One region of the Ideonella flava genome, then DNA from elsewhere that is predicted to be linked to it. Evidence: riboswitches for the same ligand, from Rfam matches in the RefSeq annotation. Region 1 holds a riboswitch; the other holds the start of a gene.

Region 1 (3,791 bases):
CGCCTGCCCGGCCTCGTCGGGGTGGCCTCCTTCGTCGAAGAAGGCCGCCTGCGCGGCCGCCTTGGCCGACAGCGCCGCGCGGTGGCGCCGGGCCGACAGTCGGGCGGCATAGCGGTCGGCCCGCTGGATCAGTCGCGCCAGCCGCAGGCCGGGCTCCAGGCGATCCAGCGATCCGCTGGGGGCGTCGTGGTGATGGCGCACCACCTGCAGCCACAGAGGGTCCTCGATCCCTGCCGACGCGAGCAGCTCGACGCCGCGTGCGGCATGGGCATCCACCTGGACCCGCTGGGCCGGACTCAGGGGCCGCGTCTGGCGGACCAGTTCGTTCTGCAGCGGCACCATGCCGACGTTCATCGACAGGGCCGCGCGGGTCAGCGGCCGCCGCCATTGCGGCTGCCAGCCGGGCAGGCGCGGCCCGGCCAGCGCGCACAACAGCATCACCAGGATGGCGTGCAGCGTGCTGTAGTCTTCGGGCCGACTGGCGGCGGCGTGGAAGAAGCGCAGCAGCGTCGCATCGACCTGCCGCTGCAGCCTCGCCAGCATCTCCTCGGCCAGTTCGTCCAGGCGCTGCTCCCAGCGGGAGGTGCGGGTGTCGGCACCGGACCCGGGGGCGCTCAGCAGGACGCGTGCGCGGGCCTCTAGATCCGGCCATTCGAGCGGACGCTCGCCCGGCTTCGGCAGCTCGACGGCGCGCCGTTCGTAGTCGGGCTTGAGCGCGGCGATCTCGGCCAGCGTCGCCTCGCCGGTGCGCAGCAGGTGGTCGACCTGGGCGTTGAGCTGGCGCTGCACCAGGTCCTTCTCACCCTCCTCGATGAACAGCGCCCGCGCCAGCAGGTAGCCGAGCTGATGCGGATCGGCGATCGCCGAACCGCGGTGCACGAGCACCTGGCCGTTGACATCCCGCAGCGAGAAGGCCAGCGGAATGCCCGGAGCGAGACCGTCAGGGGTGATGGGGACGAGTTTCATGGCGGACAGGCACCGGCCCGTCGCGCGGGGCGGCCGGGCCTTCCGGGGATTTCGGCCGCCGACCGGGGAAGTTGAGCTCAGCGAGAGGCGCTGCTGGCGGCCGCCGCGGGGGGCGGCACGACGCGCGGCGCCGGCGGCAGGGTGGCGTCGTCCAGCTTGCGCAAGCCCCCGGCCGGCGCGACCAGGCGCAGCAGCACCTGGTCATCCTCGGCCGAGGCGGCCGCGGCCACGCGCCAGCTCGGCACGCCGCGCCCGGCCAGATGGGTGCGGATCGCCGCCATGCGCTCGGCCGAGGCCTTGCCCGAGGGCGGCGCCGCCTGGAGCCTGGCCGCGGGCTGGCGCTTCAGGCTCTGGGACAGCTTGTCCAGCACCGCCTGCAAGGGCGGCTTGGGCGCCGCGGCCGCCGGAGCATCGAAGGCGTATTTCATCGGCACCACCAGCCGGACGCTGCCGTCACGCTCGCCGCTGACCTGCACCGGCGTGCCCGCGAAGAGCTCGCCCAGCCACCGCGACTCGGCGGCGAGCGGGGCATCGGGCGGCATGGCGGGCTTGCCGGGAGAGGGCTCGACCGCCTCCGGAGCCCCCGGCGCAGGCGACGGGGTCGTGGCCGGCTGGGTCGTCCGGCAGGCCTGCAGCGCTGCAAGCAGAAGCAGGCACAGCCCGAGGCGGGAAAGAAGACGGCCGGGAGTCATGGCGGCATTCGAGCAAACAGCCTGCCCGGTAGCGAGCGTCCAGGTGTAAGCGTCGTCAGGCTGGGTGAATGGGGGCTTGCGTAGAATCCCTGAACCGTCCGAGGAGCGTTGCGACGGCGTGCCCGCGAGACTGCCGCCGGTTGCGCCGCCAGGCTCGGCACGGTGCGCACGGCAGCCCGCCGGGCGCTCCAACGGCGCTCACCCGGGCCGCAGCGCGGCCGCCGCGGGTGAGCCGTGGTGGTGGTCGCGGCCCTTTCCCCGCTGTCCCCTCCGCCGCCATGAACGCCATCGCCTCCTCCGCCGAACGCTCCGCCAACGTCGCCCCGCCGCCCATGCGCCTGTCGGGCCTGGAGCCGGTGTCTATCGGTGCCGGCACCCTCTTCGTCAACGTCGGCGAGCGCACCAACGTCACCGGCTCCAAGGCCTTCGCCCGGATGATCCTCGCCGGCGAGTACGAGAAGGCGCTGGCCGTGGCGCGGCAGCAGGTCGAGAACGGCGCCCAGGTCATCGACGTCAACATGGACGAGGCGATGCTCGACAGCCAGGCGGCGATGGAGCGCTTCCTCAAGCTGGCGATGAGCGAGCCCGAGATCGCGCGCGTGCCGATCATGGTCGACTCGTCCAAGTGGAGCGTCATCGAGGCCGGGCTGAAGTGCCTGCAGGGCAAGGGCATCGTCAACTCCATCTCGATGAAGGAAGGCGAGGCGGAGTTCAAGCGCCAGGCGAACCTCGTGCGCCGCTACGGCGCGGCCGCGGTGGTCATGGCCTTCGACGAGCAGGGCCAGGCCGACACCTTCGCCCGCAAGACCGAGATCTGCGCCCGGGCCTACCGCATCCTCGTCGAGGAGGTCGGCTTCCCGCCCGAGGACATCATCTTCGACCCCAACATCTTCGCCATCGCGACCGGCATCGAGGAGCACGACAACTACGCGGTCGACTTCATCCAGGCCACGCGCTGGATCAAGCAGAACCTGCCAGGCGCCAAGGTCTCGGGCGGCGTGTCCAACGTGAGCTTCAGCTTCCGCGGCAACGAGCCGGTGCGCGAGGCGATCCACACGGTCTTCCTCTACCACGCGATCCAGGCCGGCATGGACATGGGCATCGTCAACGCCGGCATGGTCGGCGTGTACGACGAACTGGACGCCGAGCTGCGCGAGCGCGTCGAGGACGTGGTGCTCAACCGCCGCAAGGATTCGACCGAGCGGCTGCTGGAGATCGCCGAGGCGGTCAAGGGCGCCGCCAAGGATGACTCGACGCGCCTGGCCTGGCGCAACGCGCCGGTCGAGGAACGCCTGTCGCACGCCCTGGTCAACGGCATCACCGACTTCATCAACGAGGACACCGAAGAGGCCTGGCGTGCCATCGAGGCCCGGCAAGGTCGGCCGCTGCACGTGATCGAAGGGCCCTTGATGGCGGGCATGAACATCGTCGGCGACCTCTTCGGCGCCGGCAAGATGTTCCTGCCGCAGGTGGTCAAGAGCGCCCGGGTGATGAAGCAGGCGGTCGCGCATCTGCTGCCCTACATCGAGGCCGAGAAGGCCACGCTGGCGGCCGCCGGCGGCGAGACGAAGGCCAAGGGCAAGATCGTCATCGCGACCGTCAAGGGCGACGTGCACGACATCGGCAAGAACATCGTCACCGTCGTGCTCCAGTGCAACAACTTCGAGGTCGTCAACATGGGGGTGATGGTCGCCTGCCAGGACATCCTCGAGAAGGCGCGGGCCGAGGGCGCCGACCTCATCGGCCTGTCGGGCCTGATCACGCCCAGCCTGGAGGAGATGCAGCACGTAGCGGCCGAGATGCAGCGCGACGCTTGGTTCCGCGAGAAGAAGCTGCCGCTGCTGATCGGCGGCGCGACGACCAGCCGCGTGCACACCGCCGTCAAGATCTCGCCTCACTACGAGGGCCCGGTCGTCTACGTGCCGGACGCGTCCCGCGCGGTGGGCGTGTGCTCTGAGCTGCTGTCCGACGACCGCGCCGCCGCCTACGTCGACGAGCTCAAGGCCGACTACGACCGCGTGCGCACCCTGCACGCCGGCAAGAAGGCCACGCCGCTGGTCAAGCTCGCGCAGGCCCGCGCCAACAAGACGCCGATCGACTGGTCGACCCCGCCCGCGAAGCCGCGCTTCATCG
Region 2 (3,791 bases), on a different contig from region 1:
GAACATCAGCTGGTCGTTGGTCGAATCGCCGACGTAGAGCCAGTCCCCCGGCTCGAAAGAGCGGCCGACGACTTCCTCGACGGCCCACGCGGCGGCCGTCCACTTGCTGTGCTCGCCGATCCAGCCGTTGACGTGAATGGAGCTGACGGTCGCGTTCAAGCCGTGGGCCTGCATGACCGAGACGACCTCGTCGATCCGGGCCGGCGGCAGGTGCTCGAACTCGCTGTGGTCGATAGCGATGTCGGTCAGGCGGCCGGCGCTGTCGCGGGCCAACGTGGCGCCGGGCACCTCGCGTAGCACGGCGGCGGCGCCGTCTCGCAGCCGGGCGAGGTTGCGCTCCCGCTCGTCCGGCACCTGAGCGAAATCGTGCCGCAGCCGGCCTTGAGCATCACGGCGCAGCATCACGCCACCGTTCTCGGCCACGATCGCCGCCACCGGCCAGGCCAGCGCGAAGGGCTCGCTCCAGCCCGCCGGGCGGCCGGTGATGGCGATGACCGGCACGCCGGCATCCGCCAGCGACCGCAGCGCCGAGAGCGCCTCCGGCTCGATCGCGCCGTCGCGCGTCAAGGTGTCGTCGATGTCGGTCAGCAGGCCGGCGATACGGACGAGCCGCGCGCGCGGGACCTGCGACCAGGGCGTGGCGCCCGGCAAGGGCGTCGCGGTCGGATCGGGCATGGCGGGCAGTGTCCCATGCGTGCTGAAATCGCCCGCCATGCACACCCCGCCACGCTTCGGTCGCAGCCTGCTGCCCTTGTGGAGCCTGGACCCGGCCGCCACCTATCTCAACCACGGCACGGTCGGCGCCACCCCGCTCGCAGTGCTGGCCGCGCAGGCTGCGCTGCGCGACGAGATCGAGCGTCACCCGGCCCGCATGCTGTTGCGGGAGATCACGCCGATTGGCGTGCAGGGCCAGCCGGGTGGTGCGGGGCCGGATGGGCGGCCGCGCCAGCGCCTGCGGGCCGCGGCCGCCGCCGTCGCACCCTGGCTCGGCGTGACCGGGGACGACCTGGTCTTCGTGGCCAATGCCACCACCGGCGCCAATGCCGTGCTGTCGTCCTTCCGCCTCGCCGCAGGCGACGAGGTGCTGGTGACGAACCGGACTTACGGCGGCGTGGCGCGCGCCGCGGCACACCATGCGGCTCGCGCCGGAGCGACCGTGTGCACGACAGCGCTGCCCTTTCCGGGCGCCGATGCCGCCGCCCTGGTGGCCGCCGTCGAGGCCGCGCTCACGCCGCGCACCCGCCTGGCCGTGCTGGACCACGTGAGCCCCGAGACCGCCCTGCTCATGCCGCTTGCCGAGATGGCTGCCGTCTGCCGCGCACGCGGCGTGGCGGTGCTGGCCGATGGCGCCCATGCACCCGGCGCCGTCCCGGTCGACATCCCGTCGCTGGGCGTCGATTTCTATGCGGCCAACCTGCACAAGTGGGCCTTCGCACCGCGCAGCTGTGCCGTGCTCTGGGCTGCGCCGGCCCGACGCGATGATCTGCATCCCACCGTCACCTCCTGGGGCTCGGGCCTGGGCTGGCATGCCGAGTTCGACTGGGTCGGCACCAGCGACCCCACGCCCTACCTGTGCGCGCCAGCGGGCCTGGCCTTCATCGACGAGGCCTTGGGCGGCCGTGAGGCCCTGTGGGCTCACAACCACGGGCTGGCCTGGCGTTCAGCGGAGCGCCTGTGCGAACGCTGGAACCTGCCCTGGCTCACACCGCGCCGGATGGTCGGCAGCATGGTCAGCGTGCCGCTGCCGCCGGCGCTGGGCCATGGCGCCGCTGCGGCGACAGCACTGAAGGACTGGCTGCTGTTCGAGCACTCGATCGAGGCGCAGATCCTGGCCATCGACGAGGCGCTCTGGTGGCGCATCTCGGCCCAGGCCTACAACGACGACGAGGACATCGAGCGCGTGGCATCCGTCATCGACTCGCGCCTTCGCGGCGGTTAGAATCCGTCCCTCGTTCCGAGGAGCGTTGCAAGGCCGCCTACCGGCCCCAGGCTCGGAACTCCACATTTGCAACGGCGCTCACCCGCATGAACTGCGTGGTGATGCGTGCCTACCAGGCTCCATCGTCTCGTCGCCCTTGCGGGTCGCTCCCATTTCGACCGACCGGAGTCATTGCCATGAACGCAGCCGTTCTCAAGCCCGCCGCCGCGGACCACGCCATCACCGACATCGGCCTGGCCGATTGGGGCCGCAAGGAAATCAACATCGCCGAGACCGAGATGCCCGGCCTGATGGCAATCCGCGAGGAATTCGCCGCCAGCCAGCCCCTGAAGGGCGCTCGCATCACCGGCAGCCTGCACATGACGATCCAGACCGCCGTGCTGGTCGAGACGCTGCAGGCGCTGGGCGCGCAGGTCCGCTGGGCCTCGTGCAACATCTTCTCGACGCAGGACCACGCCGCCGCGGCGCTCGTCGCCCGCGGCACCCCCGTCTTCGCCTACAAGGGCGAGTCGCTCAAGGACTACTGGGACTACACCCATCGCATCTTCGAGTTCGGCAACGCCGGCTCCGAGGGTGAAGGCCCCAACATGATCCTGGACGACGGCGGCGACGCGACGCTGCTGATGCACCTGGGCCAGCGCGCCGAGAAAGACGCCAGCGTCCTGGCCAACCCGGGCAGCGAGGAAGAGCGCGAGCTGTATGCCGCCATCAAGGGCAAGCTGGCCATCGACCCCACCTGGTACACCCGCAAGAGCGCCCAGATCATCGGCGTGACCGAAGAGACCACCACCGGCGTGCACCGCCTGAACGAGATGAGCGCCAAGGGCACGCTGCTGTTCCGCGCCATCAACGTCAACGACTCCGTCACCAAGAGCAAGTTCGACAACCTCTACGGCTGCCGCGAGAGCCTGGTCGACGGCATCAAGCGCGCGACCGACGTGATGGTCGCCGGCAAGATCGCCGTCGTGGCCGGCTACGGCGACGTGGGCAAGGGCTCGGCGCAGGCGCTGCGTGCCCTGTCGGCCCAGGTGTGGGTCACCGAGATCGACCCCATCAACGCCCTGCAGGCCGCGATGGAGGGCTACCGCGTCGTCACCATGGACGACGCCTGCTCGCAGGGCGACATCTTCGTCACCGCCACCGGCAACAAGCACGTGATCACCCACGACCACATGGCGAAGATGAAGGACCAGGCCATCGTCTGCAACATCGGCCACTTCGACAACGAGATCGACATCGCCTCGCTCGAGAAGTACCAGTGGGAAGAGATCAAGCCGCAGGTCGACCACATCATCTTCCCGGACGGCAAGCGCATCATCATGCTGGCCAAGGGCCGCCTGGTGAACCTGGGCTGCGGCACCGGCCACCCGAGCTACGTGATGTCCAGCTCGTTCGCCAACCAGACGATCGCGCAGATCGAGCTCTTCACCAAGCCCGAGGCCTACCGGGTCGGCCAGGTCTACGTGCTGCCGAAGCACCTGGACGAGAAGGTCGCGCGGCTGCAGCTGAAGAAGCTCAACGCCAAGCTCAGCGTGCTCACCGACGAGCAGGCGGCCTACATCGGCGTGTCCAAGAACGGCCCCTACAAGCCGGACACCTACAGGTATTGACGACCCACCCCGTAGCGCCTGCGGCGCTCCCCCTCGAGGGGCGCAGCCAGCGGCCCGGCAAAGCCGGATCCGCGGCAGCCGCTTGGTAGCGCGGGAGCACCGAGACGCGGATGCGCGCTGACCAACTCCTAGTTGCACAGGGCCTCGCCCCCAGCCGGTCGGCCGCCCAGCGGCTGATCGATCGGGGCGCCGTGCGCTGGCTCGGGCCGCAAGGCTGGCTGGTGCCAAAGAAGGCCGGCGAA

The links. Region 1 has a riboswitch for S-adenosylhomocysteine ahead of metH (methionine synthase). Riboswitches for the same ligand answer to the same signal wherever they lie in the genome.
Region 2: it holds a riboswitch for S-adenosylhomocysteine, as region 1 does, so the genes downstream of both, ahcY (adenosylhomocysteinase) here and metH (methionine synthase) in region 1, are expected to answer to the same signal.

The regions. Positions count from the first base shown of each region.
Region 1 covers NZ_JBPZHD010000003.1:118,062-121,852, forward strand. The annotation lists gene ACS5PM_RS07395 (HD-GYP domain-containing protein) at 1-966, opposite strand, end outside; gene ACS5PM_RS07400 (hypothetical protein) at 1,044-1,658, opposite strand; S-adenosyl-L-homocysteine riboswitch at 1,753-1,865, shown strand; gene metH (methionine synthase) at 1,937-3,791, shown strand, end outside.
Region 2 covers NZ_JBPZHD010000017.1:101,103-104,893, reverse strand. The annotation lists gene ACS5PM_RS30265 (HAD-IIB family hydrolase) at 1-675, opposite strand, end outside; gene ACS5PM_RS30260 (aminotransferase class V-fold PLP-dependent enzyme) at 713-1,939, shown strand; S-adenosyl-L-homocysteine riboswitch at 1,951-2,026, shown strand; gene ahcY (adenosylhomocysteinase) at 2,116-3,549, shown strand; gene ACS5PM_RS30250 (TlyA family RNA methyltransferase) at 3,660-3,791, shown strand, end outside.